DNA from 3 places in the Alteromonas sp. CNT1-28 genome. Region 2 is predicted to be linked to each of the others. Evidence: predicted binding sites of a transcription regulator. Region 2 holds the regulator's gene; each other region holds the start of a gene.
The links. Region 2 encodes LexA, which represses DNA repair genes until DNA is damaged. Its sites were predicted from a motif close to TACTGTATNNNNATACAGTA; they were not measured.

Region 1 (6,890 bases), on a different contig from region 2:
CTATCAAACCGTTGCTTTAATTGGAAAACCTCAGCACGCTGCAACCCACGACAGCCTGAACATTCTTGCCGACTATTTATTGGCAAAAGGCTGTAAATTATTGGTTGAGGAAAGTATTGCTGAAGAGCTTGAAACCGAAAACTTCAAAAGCTGTAACCTTGTCACTATTGGCAAAGAGGCTGACCTTGCCGTTGTGGTAGGCGGTGACGGCAGCATGCTTGGTGCAGCACGTGTGCTCGCTCGCTTTGACATTCACGTTGTCGGTGTAAACCGCGGAAATCTCGGCTTTTTAACTGATATCCACCCCGATGATATTGTTCAACAACTTGACCTTATTTTTAACGGTGAATGCGTAGTAGAAGAGCGCTTCTTACTTGAAGTAGAAGTTTATCGACACGAAAAGCTTAAAAGTAACAACTCTGCTGTAAACGAAGTGGTACTTCACCACGGAAAAGTTGCCCATATGATGGAATTTGAAATTTACATCGATGAGCAATTTGTATTCAGTCAGCGCAGCGACGGATTAATAGTAGCCACACCCACAGGTTCAACGGCTTACTCTTTATCAGCGGGCGGCCCTATTATAATGCCTAAGCTAGATGCGCTAACTTTAGTCCCCATGTTTCCTCACACACTTAGCAGCCGTCCAATCGTTGTTGATGCTGACAGTCAGGTATCGATGAAAGTATCAAAGGTTAATAGTGACTCGCTACAAGTAAGTTGCGATAGCCATATTGTTCTGCCGGTGCTACCTGGCGATGAAATTCGAATAAACAAAAGCGTAGACAAACTCCATCTTGTTCACCCTAAGGGCTACAGCTACTTCAATGTACTTCGTAAAAAGTTAGGTTGGGGTAGTAAGCTTTATTAACCTCCCTGCTCCATTTAGTTGATTCCGTGTGCATTTATTACATAAGCCTGTAGCATTTTCTTGATTGCTACAGGCTTGAAAAATAAAGATTTTTTAATCTTCTCTAATTTCCTTAACGAAAACCAAGACTTATAGAAATATAAGTTTTCGGCATACCTGTTGCACCTATTACAACAAGTCGTCAGCACACGGTCTTTGTTATTTGGCCTAAATGATGTTTCGCATCCCGCTGACTTATTTGCATTCAATAGGAGATATCATGAGTAACACCAATATCAAATTTACAGCCCCTGGAATGGATAACGATGCAGCTGCCAAAACAATCAAGGTATTGGATCAGCGATTGGTTGCACTATTAGATTTACAGTTAACGTTGAAGCACATTCATTGGAATGTAGTAGGACCAAATTTTATCGGTGTGCATGAAATGTTGGACCCGCAGGTAGATGCGGTACGCGAAATGACCGACACAATTGCAGAGCGAATTGCTACATTAGGTGGCGTACCGAAAGGTACACCAAAAGCCATTGTTGAAGGTCGCAGCTGGAACGATTATGAGTTGGGTAAAGGTTTAGTACTTGACCACCTTAAGGCGCTGGATGCCGTATATGACGGTGTAAATGGTGACCATAGAAAAGCGTTAGAGCTTTTAGGTGAAATTGACCCAGTATCGGAAGATATGATTACCGGCCAACTTGCGGATTTAGAACAGTTTCAGTGGTTTGTGCGCGCACACATTGAGTCTGGCAGCGGTGAGTTACAGCAATAGAATACGTTCGCTGTGTTTGCAGATTGTAATCCGAACTATCTGCAATAGATTAAAGTTGTAATATTAAGGAGAGCTTCGGCTCTCCTTTTTACTGTTTGTCTTAATAAAACCAAAGGTAGTCAGAACGGCAAACTACTCTGCATGTATTCAAGAAATCGGTTTACTTCATAGGAGCACTTCACTACTGTTCTTTCAACCTACACAGCCTCTTTCAATTCCCCCTCCACGGCGAGTTCAAATATAGGTTACTCATAACCCCCCTTCACAATAAACAATCTATATATCTGATTTTATGAAACTTATCATCCACATCGGTTATTTTTAAATAAATTTTTTACGACTTAACTTTACACAACACAAATACTGTATATATTATCAGTTACTGTATATATCATCATGTTCAACTTTTTCGAGTGTGGTTATGTTAGCGCATCTTTCTATTTCAAATTTTGCTGTTGTAAAACAATTATCGGTTCAACTGGAAAACGGGTTGACTGCTATAACCGGCGAAACCGGTGCAGGTAAATCCATCGCCATTGATGCTTTAAGTTTGTGCTTAGGCGAGCGCGCTGATGCCAATGCGGTGCGAAAAGGCAGCGCAAAAGCGGAGATCATTGCTCACTTTTCTTTAAACGGCAATGTATTAGCTAAAGCCTTCCTCGATGAACATGAGCTCACCTCAGATGAAGATGAGAATAGCTGCTTTATTCGCAGAGTTATTTCAAAGGAAGGCCGTTCAAAAGCTTTTATCAACGGTATTCCCGCCTCACTTCAGCAGTTAAAAGGCTTAGGCCAGTTTTTGTTAGCCATTCACGGTCAAAATACTCACCTACAGTTGCTGAAAGAAGACCATCAAAGGGAATTAGTCGATGGTTACGCTAAGCACAACGACATATTAGTGCAAGTTAGAGAAACCTACTCTCTTTGGCGTGATAAGCAGCGCACGTTAAAGGCGCTTCAAGAACAAGCCCAGCAGCGCGAAGACAGAATTCAGCTGTTAACTTATCAGGTTCAAGAACTTGATGAATTCGCCATTGAAGAGGGTGAATTTGAAGAGTTAGAAATAGAGCACAAACGCCTGAGTAACGGGCAAAGCCTTTTAGAGCAAGCACAGACCAGCGTATACAATTTATATGAAAGCGATGAAGGCAACGCTCTGTCAGTTATACAAGGCAGTATTGAACGTTTAGGCGAATTAGAGACGCACGACGCTAGTTTAACGCCAATCATTGCAATGCTTAATGATGCAGCAATTCAAGTAGAAGAAGCGGCAGGAGAGCTACGTAGCTACTGCGATCACTTAGAGATCGATCCACTTCGCTTACAGCAAGTTGAGGCGCGCTATGCGAAGGCGATGGAACTTGCCCGTAAACATACTGTGATGCCAGAAGGACTTTATCAGCATCATCAAGAGCTAGCCGCAGAATTCAATGCTTTATCGGAACAGGAAACACTGTTAGGTACGCTTGAAAGCGAAGTAGAAGAAGCACGAGCAACGTATTTAACCGCGACCAAAGCGCTTTCTGAGAGCAGGCAACGTGCTGCTGGTAAGCTAAGCGAAGATATTGAAGTGCAAATTCGCCAAATGAATATGCCCCACGCAAAAGTGGATATTCAGATTCAATACGACGAACTTAAGAAGCCTGTGAGCACAGGTCTAGATACCGTAGAATTTAAAGTGTCTACCAACCCTGGTCAAGATGCAGACAAATTAGAAAAAGTCGTATCAGGTGGTGAACTTTCTCGTATAGGACTGGCTATTCAGGTTATCGCGAGCGGCCATCACGCTACCCCTACTATGATTTTCGATGAAGTCGATACGGGCATTAGCGGCCCAACAGCATCAATCGTTGGCGGGCTTTTACGTAAATTAGGTAAACAATCGCAAGTAATGTGTGTTACCCATCTACCTCAAGTAGCGGCACAGGCACATAATCAATTGTTTGTTACCAAGCTTACCGACGGGGAAAGTACTGAAACCCAGATGTTGGCGCTGACTAAGCAAGACAGGATCGATGAGCTTGCAAGACTATTAGCCGGTGATAAAGTAACCAAATCGGCGCTAGCGAATGCAAAAGAACTGCTTAAAAGCGCAGCATCGAACTAAAATGCAGTTGATTGGTCATAGTTGTCAATGTAGCATGCCTTCGCGCTTGCAATAAAACAGTCTCGAAATTCGCTTTAGCGAAGTTCATTGACACTAACAAAGGCAATACTGGACAAATTAACGCATGAAGTTGCAACACCTATTAGTAATTCTTGGTATCACACTAACATCAACCGCTTGTTCGAACTGGATTTATCGAATCGACGTTCCTCAAGGAAACTTCCTTGATCAAAGAGATGTGGAAAAGCTGCGCGTTGGAATGACAAAAGAACAAGTTATTTATGTACTAGGTAACCCTGTTGTTCAAGACTCATTCGACGATGACACTTGGTACTACGTTTACGATATGAAGCGCGGTATGAAAAAGCGTGGTGAAGATTTTCAAAAGCAAATGGTGATTAACTTTGTAGACAACAAAGTGACAACGGTTGAAGGTGACTTCGAGTTATCTGAAGACTTCAATACACCGCTTGATAACTAATTTTGCTTAAAAGGTAGCGTTTCTCGCTACCTTTTTGTTTCTAATACCCTTCATAAAAACGTCTGTTTTTTTAGAGATATATCGCTTACCTACTTGAGGTTTATATGGAACATAGTTTTTGGCACAGTAAATGGCAAAAGAACGAGATTGGATTTCACGAACCTGAAGGGAATGCACTTTTAGTAAAGTATGCGTCTTTTCTGTTTGGCGACGATAGTCCTAGCACATCTTTAAAGCGCATTTTTGTACCACTATGTGGAAAGACCCGTGATATTGGTTGGTTACTCTCCAAGGGTTGTGAAGTGGTTGGTGCTGAGCTAAGCGAAGTGGCTATTATACAGCTGTTTGAAGAGCTAGGTGAAGAGCCTACCGTTACCACTACTTCCAACGGTAAAATTTACGCTAAAGACGGTTTAACCATTTACGTGGGTGATATCTTTAAACTTACATCAAGCGACTTAGGTGACGTTACGGGCATTTACGATAGAGCCGCTTTAGTCGCGCTGCCTAGCCCGCTTCGCGAGCAATATGCTGCGCATTTAATGGCCATTACTCAATGCGCCCCCCAGCTAATCATTTCTTTCGAGTATGACCAGAATGAAATGGCCGGCCCTCCATTTAGCGTGAACGAAAAAACCATTGACGCTCTTTATTCAGTGGACTACAACATTCAAAGGTTAGAGCGCTCGGTGCTTGAAGGCGGTTTGAAAGGCAAAGTAGACGCTGATAATTTGGTATTTGCACTAACGGCGAAGTAGACTTTTTTAAAGTTTGTTGCCTATACAAAGCGTTGAAATGGTTGCTTTATAGTTTGCGTTTTAGCGCTGATTAACAGCGACACTTAAGCTGTTCATACCCACACCAGCTAATGCGACTTGCTTAAATAAATGACTAGAGGCCAAGTAGGGCCTCTATGCTAAACAATATTGCACCTATCAACCCGCCTACGATCGTGCCGTTTATGCGAACTTTTTGAAGATCGCGGCCAATATTCAACTCTACCTGTTCAGCCATTTCACGTTCATCCCAACTATTTATGGTGTCGCGAATGTGACGGGTTAGAAATTCAGCCAACTCAGGCGCCATATATTTAGCCGCTTCTCCAATGTGCTTATTGAACGCTTTTGCTAGCTCACTGTCTTGCGTTAACGTGGTACCCAAATCGTTTAAAAGGCTCGACACCTTTGTTTCTGCTTTACCATTTTGCTGTTCAAGAGACGTTAAAAGCCATTGATGAAACTTGGCCCATGATTGCTGAACATACGCGTTTAACGCTGGGTCACTAATAATTTTTTCCCGATAGCTGTTTACCTTTTTCTCCATTAACGGGCTGTGCTGTAGTTCGTAGAGGAATTCGTGTACTTGCTCATCAAATGCATGGCGAATGGGGTGATGCTCATCTTCGTATACATCTTCCAAAATACTTGAAACCGCTTTAACAGCTATGAGTGCCCCCTGCTCGCTTAGCCAACTAGACGGCAATAGCTTTTCAATACGACTGTATTCAGTTTTTAGCCAGACTACTAACGTATCTGCTATGTAGATTTGGGTTTCTGGCTCTGCAAGCAGTGAGGCCAATTTCCCTAACACCTTATCAAGCACTACCTGATGCTGGCGCTCTTTCGTAACGGCGCTTAACGAGGTTGCCATCAATTGCCTAAGATCAAGTTGGTTAATGCCCCTCTGTGCGGTTTTAGCGATAAACGCTTTCACAGGTTTGTCATCGAGCACGCGAAGAACGCCTGCAAAAGCATCGCATAGAAAGCGACTTAAACGGGTAGCGTTTCTATCTTGTGACAACCACCTTCCCGCGCCCTTTGCAGGGTCGCTGTCCCGAATTAGCTTCTCTATTGCTTCAGGATGAAAGAACTTTTCCTTAACGAACAATGATAGATTATTAGCAATAACAGACTTGTTACTAGCCACGATATTGGTGTGCGGAATGGGGTACTTCGCTGGAATTGGCTTAAATAATGCCGTCACTGCAAACCAGTCAGCTAGACCACCGATGAGCGCCGCCTCACTAGCCATCTTAATAAGCCCCAACCACCATGCTCCTTGCAAGTTTGGATAAAACTTGGGAAGTAAAACCGTTAAAACAAATACACTTGCGGCAAAAATCAAACAGGCCAATGCAAGCCTTTTAGCCTTATTCAATTGCGTGTACTTGTCCTGCATAAACTACTCCGTTTAAATTACTCGATTACCATCTTGGTCTATAAGTGGTGTGCCGTCTTCTTTAGCAAAAGGGCCTTGTGGCCATACAGGCAAAATATTCAGTACAGCTTCACTTGGCCGGCATAATTTCACTGTTTCTTTCGCGTTATTCGAATAAGAATTACCTTCAACTCTCCCAAGAGGTAAAGAAACTGCTTTTTCGTGTTCACCTTCGGGAATGCAAACAATAGGCCTATTCACTAAAACGGGATGTTCCAGCATCAATTCAAAGATGATTTCGTTACTCACTGTTTCATCAAGTAACCCTAATTCAGCAGCAGGCGACTTTGTTGTGCGAAGCGCTTGTCGAGGGTTAAGGTTAGCTGCATTCAATAAATAAGTTAGTTGTTCACGTTCCCACCCAACACGTAAATACTCAATAACCTGCACCTCATACCCAGCGGCCTTGATCACCGCCAGTACATTCCTAGACGTGCCGCACTCT
Region 2 (6,890 bases):
AAACTCGGCGGCAACCACCTATGCTGATGCGAACTACAGTGGAGAAACGAAAGTCTCTACTGTGGATATCAGCGCAGTACAAGAGGTTTACATCACGCTCTTTGGTGACAATACAAGTGGCTCACCCTATGTAGATCAATATGATATCTACACCTTCCTAGATGAGAACGGCAACGTTGAAGGTACGACCGAGTGCTATGAATCAGGATCAGTAACATACTCAGGTAAGCTTGATGAAGACACGGGTAAAGGAACGATTACTGTAGACTATGATCAGTGCATTCAATATTACGACTCCACTCGGTATGACGGACAATTTTCGCTAGTTATTACTGACGCAGGTGAAAACAGCTCCGAAGTAACGTCTTATTTCACTACTTTGTCTATGCTAGACGGTGGCGTGCGCACAACATTAAAAGGCTACTTAAGTGTTGATTTTCGCTACCGCCCACAAACAGGTACGTTTTATGAAGAGACGAGGCAGTATCTTACTGTCACGCACAATGGTGAAACTTACAAGGTCAGTGGCACATCAGCAGAAGGGGTGACAAACAACACCTTCGTGTCTGAACTTAATGGTTCAATCTACATTGCGTCTAAAGGCAAATTGGACTTTGCATATTCTTCTGATCAGGGCGACCTTCCCTATTCGTCATCTGGCTCGCTGGTCGTAAAAGGAGATAAAACGGCTGGAATTGACGTTATTGATGGCGCAGTTCGCTATGGCGAAGATAACAACGGCGATGATATTTACGATGTAGGTGTATACTTTAATAATCTAACAGCGTTTGCCAGCGGAAATCATACTGGCCTTGCGCTTTCAGATATCGATGCGATATCCGTACCTCCTGTAGTGAATCAGCCTTATTACTATGCCTATGAGACTGTCTATACCACAGATGAAGTCACCGTTGAGCCTGGCTACTATCATGATTCAGATACTCCCGACTCAGAGCTGGTGATTTCGTTTCGCTGGTATGTAAATGGTGTAGTCCTTGACGATGTTAATGGTACCACGCTGCCACCTTACAGCGCAGTCTTCGGTGATGAAGTTAAAGTTACCATGGTGGTGTCAGACGGTATTAACGTTGTTGAATCCCAGCCTACTTTCGTTGAGATCGGCAATTCTCCTATGACGCTCACTGCATCGAACATGCCTGAAGTAGTAACTGCGGGCGGATACGTAGAGTTTACCGTATCGATGAGTGACCCAGACAGAGTTGACGATGACGTCGCGGGAGAGCTTATTTCAGCGCCTCCCGGTGCTTCGTTAAATGCGGAAGGTCTGATGACCTGGAATGTACCTGCGAATCAACTTTTCAACGCTCAAACTTATATGTTTAGTTTCGCTAGCTTAGACGGAACTGAATCCCAACAAACGCTCGAAATCACTTCTTATGCGGACAAGGCCCCGGCTTATGCTCGTACTACTGTGATGACACCAATTTATAATCACGGCTTTGCTATTGCTTCGACCAATGGTGTAAGTGAACTTATCACGGTAAATGCTCGCAACGTGGGCGCATTTTCGCTAGAAGGCAATACGCTTAAAAATACCTATGTGTATCCGTATAAACTGCCAACTAAAGGCGAAATTAGAAGCGTGCATACCCAAGATGTTGATGGTGACAATAATGATGAAATCTACCTTCTTACTCAACAGGGATTGTCTGTAATAAAAGACCGCGAAAGTAACGCAGAAGCGGTGTTTATTATTGAAGATAGTATTATTTCTGGCTTATTTTACGACATCAATGGTGACGGAGTTGATGAAGTTGCTTATTTATATGGGAGCGAATATTACAATGCGACTTCTATTGCCATTGTAGATGTTCGCACAGGTGAGCAGTTGCAACAGTACGATATTGACGGCGTCAATAACCTTGCTTTTGGTAACGTAGATGATGACGCATCGATAGAAATGGTAACGAACAATGGTTATGTATTTGATATCGAAAGCGGTGCCAACCAATGGCTATACGGTAGCGGGTTCAGCGACGCATTTGTTGTGCTGGGTGATATGAATAACGATGGTGTAGATGAAATCATCGGTGCCGATAGTTGGAATGATATCTCAATCTACTCAGCAGTATCGAAAAGCAGTTTGGCAACGGCGGAACATGGTGACATTTGTGATATCGCCTATAGTAAAGAAAGCCCAGCTACAGAAGGAATAGTGGTTGTCTCCGAGTGTCAGTGGGGACAAGTTAGAGGTTTTGCATTAGAAGCGGGACAAATCTCTGAGCAGTGGGCTCTTAACCACAACACTTACAGTGGCATGTCACTTCTCATTGACGATTTAGACAATGACAATGTGGACGACATTATTTGGACTGGTGAGAATCAAATTTTAGTAGCGCAACAAGATGCCAACGGTGAATATGCCTTGTCAGATATAAAAGGTGCGCCGCGCGCGAGTAGATATCATGCCGCGGGTTGGGCACCTTATGGCGATAATGATGAAAGAGCCGTCTTTGTTAGCGATACAAGTAGTTACGAATCATCTATTCAGATTTTATCGGTAGATAAAGAGGATAACTTTGCGATAAGTGCTGAGGTTGGCGAAGATGTCTATAACTATAGCAAACCGGTCGTTACAGACTACAACAATGACGGTGTGGGTGAGTTACTAATAGGGGCACTGGATTATAGTTCGTCGTTTAATGTCGTGAGACTTACAGATAACGCTATTCAGTGGACACTGAACAATAATCAGAATAGTGAAATTTCGTTTATTGAAGCCATTGACGTAAATAACGATAGTTACGCCGATGCAGTTATTATTGAGAACAATCGACTTAAAGCGTTTGATATCGAGAATCAGGTGCTTATCGACTCAATCATTAACGATTTTTCAATTAATGCGCTTGCTGCCTCTGAAAAAGACGGTGTGCATTATTTTGCTGTTGGGGGCTATAGTTCGCTCAAGCTCTATAAAATGCAGGATGGTGAATTTGTTGGATTGAATGAATTGGAAACCAATTGTGACCAATTGCTCACGGTAAATTTTGATAGTGATAGCGAACTTGAATTTGCGTGTTTAAATAGAAACTACAACACCATCAATGTTTATGACGTGGCGAGCGATGCATTAGAACTCAAAGACGCTATAGCACCGTCATTCTACCCTCAATATATAGCGGCTGTTCCAACGACGTCGTCTAATCAGTCGATTCTCGCTATCTACCAGCCTAACGAGAATGACTATTCGTACAATTATTATGACAGCATCGCATATCGCGTGGTTGAGGTTGATAATAAAGGCAATGTGGTGTGGCAAAGCCCTGGACTTGGGCTCGATAATGTTGAAGGCATGCGCACACGTCAAAATAGTGATGGGGAGCTGGAGTTACAAATTAGTAACCCGAACATGGCTCTTCTCGTAAAATAAGAGGAAAGCACTTGTCGTAGGCTATTGCAGATCGCAAAAGACGCGGCAAGTGCTTGTTATTTAGTTTTAGGTGTATATACTTACAGGAACTGTATGAACAGACAGGTCTTTTATGCGCCCACTCACAGCTCGACAAACCGAAGTTTTAGAACTTATTAAAACAACCATGTTAGAAACGGGAATGCCGCCTACTCGTGCGGAAATAGCCCGTCAGCTTGGCTTTCGTTCTGCTAATGCAGCAGAGGAACATTTGAAAGCATTGGCGCGTAAAGGCGTGATTGAAATTTTGCCTGGTACGTCTCGTGGCATTAAGCTCAATATCCCTCTTGATAACGACGCACAAGAAGAAGAAGGCCTACCGTTAATTGGGCGTGTTGCAGCCGGTGAGCCGATCTTGGCGCAAGAGCATGTTGAATCGCACTACAAAGTCGATCCTGCACTGTTTCAACCCCATGCCGACTTTTTGCTACGCGTTAACGGTATGAGCATGAAAGACATTGGTATTTTAGACGGTGATCTTCTCGCTGTTCATCGCACCACTGATGTACACAACGGTCAGGTGGTTGTGGCGCGTGTAGATGAAGACGTCACCGTAAAGCGTCTAGAGAAACGCGGGCGTGAAGTATTGCTTCATGCTGAGAATGATGAGTTTGCACCAATAAAAGTTGATTTGGCGACTGAACATTTTGCGATAGAAGGCATTGCGGTGGGTGTGATCAGAAACGCTGACTGGATGTAGTATTTTAGCTTGTTTGTATAAAAGCGGCGCGTTAGCCGCTTTTTTTATGTCTTTTGTTCCTGTTTTTTTCTTCAATCTGCCAACTTAGGTTTTATCCTGCCCAGCAAACCTGTTGGTTTTCTGCGCGCTTATTTTTATCATTACTCACGTTATTCTTTCTATGAATGCTTCAAGTATTTTCCATTTTTTATTTTGAATTTTGTTTGAAATCGACATTGAGTAATCGATTACTTATTGATTTCTTAACTAGTTAGTCGAGCATTTACTTTAACCCCGTGTTCAAAATGCCTGTTTGATTCCAAGGGCATCCCACAGCAATGGCTTTCTCTTTTTGCACGTGAAATCCCCCGCGACCATTTTAGTAAATGATTAAAAATTAACCACTTCGTTAAATTTTTAATAGAAAAGACTAGACGGCACGACATTATTGCGCAATTCTTATACAGAGATTAACAAAATAATAACAATGACTCTAAATTTGTTTTACAAGTTGAGGTTATGGGTCAATCGTTCGCAAACCATTTGGTAGGGCATCGCGCAAATTAATCAGCGTCTTTGACCACGCCATTACGGAGGTGCTGAGTGAAACAACTAACGACCGTTTTCGCAAAATGGTGTTCTAGTATACCAATTTTGCTTTTTTCCCCTTTGCTTTTTGCGCAAGAAGCAAGCGAAGAAGCCTCTTCGCTTAATTTGAGACGCGGTGCTACCGACATCAGTGGGCAGGTATACGACCTCCATATGTTGATGTTCTTCATTTGTGTAGGTATCGCGGTTGTAGTTTTTGGCGTGATGTTCGCCTCAATGTATCTACATAGAAAGTCCCGTGGTGCCAAGCCAGCTAATTTTCACGAAAACGTGAAGGTCGAAATTGCTTGGACCGTTATTCCTTTCCTTATTCTTATTTTCATGGCGGTACCCGCAGCGAATACTCTAATTGCTATGGAAGACACGTCTGAGCCTGACATGACGGTGTTAGTAACAGGCTCTCAATGGAAATGGCACTACAAGTACATGGATAGCGATGTAGAGTTTTATTCTTTACTCGCCACTCAGCGCGAGCAAATAGAAAACAAATTTCAGAAAACAGATAACTACCTGCTGGAAGTCGACCGTCCCTTGGTTATTCCTACTGGGAAAAAAGTACGCTTTCTTATTACTTCTGACGACGTTATCCACTCTTGGTGGGTTCCTGACTTTGCCGTGAAAAAAGATGCCAACCCCGGCTTTATTAACGAGTCTTGGGCCAAGGTGAATGAGCCGGGTATTTATCGCGGACAGTGCGCAGAGCTTTGTGGTAAAGACCATGGCTATATGCCGGTTGTGGTAATTGCTAAAGAACCCGCCGAGTTTGAAAAGTGGATGGGCGAACAAGAAGAGATTGTTCGTAAAGCAAAAGAAGAAGAGCAGCGTCTACTTTCTATGAATATGTCTATGGATGAACTGATGAAAGAGGGCGAGCGAGTATACAACGCAACGTGCGCTGCTTGCCATATGCCAAATGGTGAAGGTTTACCTGGCGTGTTCCCGGCATTAAAAGGCAGCAAGATGGCACTAGAAGATCAGCAAGGTCACATTGACATCGTGCTGCATGGAAAGTCAGGAACAGCCATGCAAGCGTTTGGAAAAATGCTAAGTCTTAAGGAAATTGCCGCCGTAGTCACTTACGAGCGAAATGCCTGGGGCAATAAAACTGGCGATATGGTTCAAGCCAAAGATGTCAACGCAGTGGCAAACGGAAACTAGGAGCAGACAATGAGCAAAGCAACTGAAGTTATTTCGCCAGATACCTCTGCGCCTCATGACGGTCACCTACATGATGACCATGAACACCACGATCATATTCCTAAAGGGATAACGCGTTGGTTGTTTACCACTAACCACAAAGACATAGGCACACTTTACCTGTGGTTTGCCTTTATTATGTTTTTAGTTGGTGGTGCGATGGCCATGGTGATCCGCGCTGAACTATTCCAACCCGGTCTACAAATTGTAGAGCCAAACTTCTTTAACCAAATGACTACGGTACACGGGCTTATCATGGTATTTGGTGCAGTAATGCCAGCCTTTACTGGGCTCGCAAACTGGCTTATTCCCATGATGATCGGCGCCCCTGACATGGCGTTACCGCGCATGAATAACTGGAGCTTCTGGATTTTACCAGGCGCCTTTCTCATTCTATTGAGCTCGCTCTTTATGGAAGGCGGCGGCCCTGCTTTTGGATGGACTTTCTACGCGCCCCTTTCAACGACTTACAGTGGCGATTCGACAGCGTTGTTTGTGTTCTCTGTTCACATCATGGGTATTTCATCCATTATGGGTGCGATTAACGTGATTGTGACCATCTTTAACATGCGTGCGCCAGGCATGACCTGGATGAAAATGCCGCTGTTTGTATGGACGTGGCTTATCACGGCATTCTTGCTGATTGCGGTAATGCCAGTGCTCGCCGGTGCGGTTACCATGGTGTTAACTGATAAGTTCTTTGGCACGAGCTTTTTTGATGCTGCTGGTGGCGGCGACCCGGTTATGTTCCAGCATATTTTCTGGTTCTTCGGGCACCCTGAAGTGTACATTATGATCTTGCCCGCTTTCGGCATTATCTCGCAAATTGTTCCTACCTTCTCTCGAAAGCAGCTGTTTGGATACGCGTCTATGGTGTACGCCACGGCGTCGATTGCGCTGCTCTCTTTTGTTGTATGGGCTCACCATATGTTCACCACGGGCATGCCGGTGTACATGGAAATGTTTTTCATGTTT
Region 3 (6,890 bases), on a different contig from region 2:
AAACAAACAGCCAATGAAAAGCCCAATACATCGCATCATTCTAAACTCCAAAATGACTACAGCAATTTACAATATACAAATAAATTATCTTTGAAGCATTTCCTTGAGAGGAAGTTTTTTAATACAAAAATAAATCGCATAGCTATACACCATAATTTATCGTTTTGCGGGTGTAAAATACTCAGTGAAAATCTCTTGAACTTAATGACAGCTTTTCGAGCCACGGCGTCCGATCAATAAGCTTACCTGCGATGATATGAATAACTCCCTCTTTGGAGCGTTCAATAATACCATTTACCTGTAGCAGTTTAGCTTTTAAGAATGTTTGTTGCTGAGCACGAGCGGTAGCTTGCCACACCACAACGTTCATATTGCCTATATCATCTTCTAAAGTTAGAAAGGTAACGCCTGCGGCTGTACCCGGGGCCTGTCGACCTGTTACTGCGCCGAGTACTTTTACAACAGATTTATTGGTCTTGTCTTTAAGCGAATTGGACCAGCTTATGTCTTTAAGCTTATGTTGCTTTTTGAGTAAAGAAATAGGGTGGTTATTTACTGATAAGCCGGTTGAGGCATAGTCTTCAAGTAAGTTTTCTGCCTCGGTCGGTTCAGCACCCAGCGGTGTGGCATTTTTATCTGCATAAAAATCGTCAGTATCAAACAGTGGTAAACGCGTTTGAGTATCCATAATTCGCCAGCGGGTTTCATATCGATTGCCTGAAATCGTGCGAAGGGCATCGGCGCTGGCCAGTGCCTCTAGTTCGTGACTTTTAAGCGATAGCTGCTGTAATTGTTCAACATTGGTGTAGCTTTTGTCTGAACGGTTTTCCACGATAAGCTGAGACGATGCTTCACTTAAGCCTTTAATAAGCTTAAGACCAAGCTGAATGTATTTTTCTTGGCCTTGTACCACCAGAGAATGCTCAACGTCAGACTGGTTAACACAAGGCGCTTCTACCCGTATGTGGTGACGCTTAGCGTCTTGAACTAACTGAGACGGAGAATAAAACCCCATGGGCCAGCTATTTAACAGCGCTACGTAGAACTCAACGGGAAAGTAAAACTTCAACCAGCAAGACACATAAGCTAATACGGCAAAAGATGCTGAGTGCGATTCAGGAAAGCCGTAACCTGCAAAGCCTTTTATTTGTTCAAATAAGTTGTGGGCGAACGTATTGTCATAGCCTTTGTCCGTCATACCTCTAATAAGCTTGTCTCTGAACTCAAAAATTCTACCGTCTTTTTTCCAGCTCGCCATGGCGCGACGCAGTTGATCGGCTTCTCCGCCACTGAAGCCAGCTGCAACCATGGCAAGCTGAATCACTTGCTCTTGAAAGATAGGCACGCCCATGGTGCGAGACAGAACTTTCTCCACATCTTTAGATGGGTAGCTAATGGTTTCGTTACCGTGTCGGCGTATCAAATAAGGGTGGACCATATCACCCTGAATCGGACCTGGCCGTACAATGGCTATTTGTACGACCAAATCGTAATAGCGACGAGGTTTGAGCCTTGGCAGCATAGACATCTGAGCCCGTGATTCTATTTGAAAAACGCCTACCGTATCGGCCCGACAAATCATATCGAAAACCTGTTTGTCATCTCCAAGCTTAGTAATGAACGGAATACTGGTTTCAACAGGGTATTGTTTATTGATAAGAGAGAATGCGCGGCGTATAGCGCTTAACATCCCAAGCGCCAGTACATCCACTTTTAAAAGGCCTAAGGTTTCAATGTCGTCCTTATCCCACTGAATAATAGTGCGCTCTTCCATCGCGGCGTTCTCGACAGGAACAAGATCGTAGAGCGGCCCTGCGCTAATAACAAAACCACCTACGTGTTGCGACAAGTGTCGGGGCGTGCCGAGTAAAGCTTCGGTAAGGGTAATTAACTGCAGTACTCTAGGCTCCTCAGGATTTAGCCCAAGCCCTGCCAGTTGAGATTTCCACGGAATAACGCTGTCTCGGCGATTAATCTGCTTTACCACAAAATCAAGCTGTGATTCGCTAAAGCCCAGCGCCTTGCCCACATCTTTAAACGCTGACTTGAAGCGATAGCAAATAACCGTAGCCGCGATAGCGGTTCTTTCCCGGCCGTACTTTTGATAAATGTATTGGATGACCTCTTCACGGCGTTGATGCTCAAAATCCACATCAATATCTGGCGGTTCGTTACGCTCTTTGGAAATAAAACGCTCGAACAGCACACTTATTTGCCTTGGGTCTACTGCGGTTATTTCCAAGCAATAGCACACTACCGAGTTGGCCGCAGAGCCGCGCCCTTGATACAAAATACGTTGTCGCTTGGCAAACTGAACAATGTCGTAAATGGTTAAAAAGAAATACTCATACTCTTGCTCGGCAATAAGCGTAAGTTCTTTTTCTATGGTTTGGCGAATATCAGGGGTTATACCTTCAGGAAAGCGCACTTTTATACCGGCCTCTACACGTTCCCGCAAATACGAAGTGGGCGTATACCCTTCAGGTACAAGCTCCGCAGGATAGTGGTAGCGCAGCTCTTCTAAAGAAAATGTGAATCCGTGAGCAAGGGCATTGGTATTGGCAATCCATTTTTCAGGGTAAAGCTTCTTAATTTTTTGTACGGTTCGCAGACTACGCTCTGCATTACTCAACGCATCCCGACCTATTTTGTCTACACTGGTATGCACGTTAATAGCATGCAATACATGTTGAAGCGGCAGTCTGTCAGCGTGATGCATGAGTACACCTGTACAGGCAATAACAGGAAAAGGATAGGCAGACTGCAGATGATTGTAATGCGCAAACCTGTGGTGATCCCTTCCGTCTAATAGGCGCTGAGCGCCAATATAGGCATCAATGCTCGGGTGTTTTTGCAGCCATTCAGCCCAATGCTTGTCTTTAGCTTCTTTGCCGCTTGGTAGCCAAATGAATTTGCAATGGCGAATGGTACGCAAGTCCCACTCAGCTAGTTGGTATTCACCTTTATCAGAGCGACGCCTCGCGTTAGTAATAATTCGGCATAGTTCGCTATAGGCTGCTTTGTTCGGGCACAACAGCACAAAAGATAAAGTGTCATCAAATACAAAGTAACTACCCACAATAAGCGTAATCGGTAGGCCCTGATGCTTAATTTCGTCGAAAGCCCGTACCACTCCCGCTACTGAGCATTCATCGGTAATGGCAAGTGCGTCGTAACCAAGGAAAGAAGCCGTGGTAACAAGCTCTGCGGGGGAAGAGGCACCGCAAAGAAAACTATAATTGCTTTGGCAAAAGAGCTCACTGTATTTCATGATATTGCCTTTACCTTTTTCTTTAACCGCATACCGCTAGCAAAAAAGGCCCTGCACCCACCAGCGGCTCTCTTCATCTTTAAACACTAAAAGCTTTACGCATTGCTCAGTTTGGGCGATGAAATAATCACGCTTTGTTGGGCTGTCATGCCACCACTCGCTATGTAATCGCACGGGGCCAAAGCAAATTTGGGTAGCCTGAATAAGCGGTTTAGGTACATCAAAAGTGAAGGTGGGCGTAATGTCACTGCTATAAGCATAATTACGGGTGCAGTTACCGGTGCTCGACTCCGTCACCGTCATATATTCAAACTGATGGCTGTCGGCAGCGCGAGGTTGAAACGTACTGTTATCGCCTAGCTTCGCGTTTAAGCGCCCAATTAATTGCTTTTGTGCAATATCGTTAAATCTGTCGCTAAAAAAGTCGCCATTCTGCGTATCCATTTCTTCAAATTGCTGACAGGTAAGCGCAATGGCTGTAGCTGGCTCAGGCAACACCAGATTCTCAGTTTTAAGACTAAACAAGGGCAGCCAACTTTGTACTGAAGACTGAGGCAGTGCCGAACGTATATTAATATCCATTACAGGTGCTTCTCTGAAATGAATATGTACACTGATGCTGGATGTATATAAGTTTCTTGCCCGTAAATAGTGAGACAAATGCTCAAACTGCTGGCTGACAAAAGGGGTTAGATGCTGCGTGTTTTCAATATCAAAAGGCAATAGGATAAAGTTATCGAAGTGCTCCAAAGGCCTAAATAACGTAACCCGTGGAAAGGTTTCTCCCCTTAACGCAGTAAGATACATAATAGTGTTATTGTCAAAGCGCCGACCCAGTTCTTGTACCGGCATTGCCAACAGCTGTTGTACGCAGGAAACGCCCACCCTTGCCAACGAGTCAATGACTTTAGGTGATAGAGCCGTAATAGAAAGCGGGCACGTACTTAGCGCTTTTTTTATGTCATCGGATGTATGCAAGTAGGTATTAAATTTATGAAGCGCTAATACTTTTGCGGCCTCAATTGTCCATGCGCTAGCAAAATGATAGCGAATATTTGCTTCAGCCAGAGCTTGAGTTAATGTTTTCCACAGTGGCGTATGGCCGCCATAGTAATGAGTTAGGTTATCTAGCCTTACTGCCAGACCGCTGACACTATTCGAGTGAATGTGGTTGTCTAATACGATGTCAGAAGCCAGTGGGTAAAGCCGATGGGCTAACTGCGTCAGCATATGCTTTTCGGCTTCTTCACTGAAAGGCAGAATATGTACGTAAGGGCATAGCGCCGCCGCTTGAGCTAGCCCATGCCCAATTTCAATGCCTTCTTTTTTCGCAATATCATTACACTGCGTAATTTTGTTTGTTTTACTGCAGTACACTGCAACGGGAGTATTCGACGCTAACGCTGAATACTGGTTGTTAGTTTCGTGCTTCGGCAATTGGCTATGTGCACGCTTACTTCTAGCCGCTTTGATATGGCTGTCTAAAGTAAGTTGATAGCAATGAATATAAGCCCACAGCATCATTAGCTCACAGAGTGTAATGCCTGATCGGAAAGCGTGTTGTGTGCCATGGCCCATTTAATGGCGTGATTGTCGGGGGTCCACCGATGGGATATAACAATGTTATCTTTGGGCCACCCATGACGCTGCTTGCGTATGTTCACCGCCAAAGCGTGGGGTTTACCTTTTAGCGCAATATCCAACGTAATGGGTAATGCACTGTCGCTTTCATTCGACAGGTTGGCTTGTGAATCACTTGAGCTGGCCTTCGGGTAACCTAACTGTGAGGCCTGCTGTTGCGGTGGAGTATACAGTAAGCACAGCGCATCATTATGCGTTGCCGCTACCTGCAGGCGTCGCGCTTCTTTTTGATTTACAGCATTACTCCACAGCACTACGCAGTGGCAAGCCGTACTTTTTAAACATTGCTCTGCTGCCCACAACGACTCTTGTTCAGAACCTGGTTTTACTACCAGCACTTGTTGCGCTTTAAGCCCCAAATTTTCTAACCACGGCGACTGTAGTAGCCCGGGAGGGTTAATAAATACCACCAGCTTATGCGTACGGTGTTGGCATATAACCTGTTTAAAGAGTGAAAGTTCACCCATGCCGGTTAACGAAGAGATACGGACAAGGCCTGTAGATGTAACGCCACCGTTAAGTGCTTTATCCAGACGCGGAAAACCCAGTGAAAACTTGGTTTCACTTTGTCTCTGATCTCTGGCCCGCCAAATATGCGGGTGGTTATTAAGCACGGATAACGATTTATTCATGGCACTCAAAATAAACTGTATTTTTATACAGTATTATAGTGCCGCAATAACCCTTTTCAAGACAAAAGGTTTTTGACTTGTTGTTTTAAACGCTAACTTACTGATTAGTTTGGAAAGGTAAAAAGATTAAACTTTTAAAAGAGTGGGAACATGGCTAGGGTCGCAGGCCTTACTACATAGCAAAGCAGACGACCCTGCCATACAGTTAGCGCTGTATAAGCGCTAACGAGAGACATAGAGTAAAATGTTACTCTTCAGATGGTTCTTTTTGAGCCTTTGTAGTCGTGCCACTTACTGTTGCTGTAACGGTTTGGCAAAAAGCAATGAAGCCGTCGGCCGTATTTTTTGACCACACCATACGTACGTTGCTAGGGAGTGCTTTCACCACCTCACGAATTTCCTCAAGCGTCACTTCTTCATTAAGCAGCACCTTATTCAGTGACTCCTCAAATGACATCCCTTTCTCACAACAGGCCATGACGATAGTCGAAAAGTTGCGCATAAGCGGGTGCAGCGCATTGTATTGAGTTTGGTCGATAAGGCGGCTTTTATAGGCGCTTTCAATACGCGCAGTAAGATTTTTCTCCAACGCATCTGTAACAAGAACAAGGTTGCGATAAGCATACGTAACCTTGTTGTTGGTCTGTTTATTCGAGTGACGCAATAGCGCCAGCTCTTTCTGTAAATTCTGCGCTCGCAGCACAAAGTAAATTAAAAACAGGATAAGTAATCCAATAACACCAAATGCAACGATCATGTTTATTGTGCCTTTTGTTCTTCTATAAACGTATTGATGTTTTGCTCCAAGATAAACAATGGAACTGAGCCGTTTTCTAACACGGCGCGGTGGAATTTACGCACATCAAAACGCTCGCCTAATGCTTTCTCTGCCTTCTTGCGAAGGCCTTTAATTTTGATTTCACCAATCTTGTAAGACAAGGCTTGCGCTGGCCAAGAGATATAGCGGTCTATTTCAGTATTTACGTTGTGTTCTGAAAGCGCGGTGTTTTCCATCATATAATCAACCGCTTGTTGACGACTCCAGCCCATCGTGTGCATACCGGTATCCACAACCAAGCGACACGCACGCCACATTTCGTAGCTTAAGCGACCGAAGTTGTCGTACGGCGTTTCGTAAATACCTGCTTCAATACCCAAAAACTCAGAGTACAGACCCCAGCCTTCACCAAACGCTGAAATATAGGTGTTACGACGTACCATAGGTAAGTCTTCAAGCTCTGCTGCCAACGATATTTGAAGGTGATGGCCAGGCACTGCTTCGTGTAAGGTCAGTGCAGGCAATGCATACAAAGGGCGCTTATCGAGGGCATACGTGTTTACCCAGT

Region 1: recN (DNA repair protein RecN) is a predicted target of LexA. The motif match lies at 2,002-2,021, and genes of this name have one in related genera.
Region 3: MHN02_RS17520 (recombinase RecA) is a predicted target of LexA. The motif match lies at 5,558-5,577, and genes of this name have one in related genera.

What each region holds. Positions count from the first base shown of each region.
Region 1 is NZ_JAKREZ010000016.1:194,985-201,874, forward strand. It holds gene nadK (NAD(+) kinase) at 1-871, shown strand, start outside; gene dps (DNA starvation/stationary phase protection protein Dps) at 1,131-1,640, shown strand; gene recN (DNA repair protein RecN) at 2,062-3,747, shown strand; gene bamE (outer membrane protein assembly factor BamE) at 3,872-4,228, shown strand; gene tmpT (thiopurine S-methyltransferase) at 4,333-4,986, shown strand; gene MHN02_RS12025 (DUF445 family protein) at 5,120-6,406, opposite strand; gene MHN02_RS12030 (arsenate reductase family protein) at 6,419-6,890, opposite strand, start outside.
Region 2 is NZ_JAKREZ010000001.1:48,159-55,048, forward strand. It holds gene MHN02_RS00205 (hypothetical protein) at 1-3,391, shown strand, start outside; gene lexA (transcriptional repressor LexA) at 3,504-4,130, shown strand; gene coxB (cytochrome c oxidase subunit II) at 4,713-5,876, shown strand; gene ctaD (cytochrome c oxidase subunit I) at 5,886-6,890, shown strand, end outside.
Region 3 is NZ_JAKREZ010000034.1:2,684-9,573, forward strand. It holds gene MHN02_RS17505 (hypothetical protein) at 1-39, opposite strand, end outside; gene MHN02_RS17510 (error-prone DNA polymerase) at 182-3,271, opposite strand; gene MHN02_RS17515 (DNA polymerase Y family protein) at 3,308-4,795, opposite strand; gene MHN02_RS17520 (recombinase RecA) at 4,795-5,544, opposite strand; gene MHN02_RS17525 (hypothetical protein) at 5,792-6,301, opposite strand; gene MHN02_RS17530 (DUF885 domain-containing protein) at 6,304-6,890, opposite strand, start outside.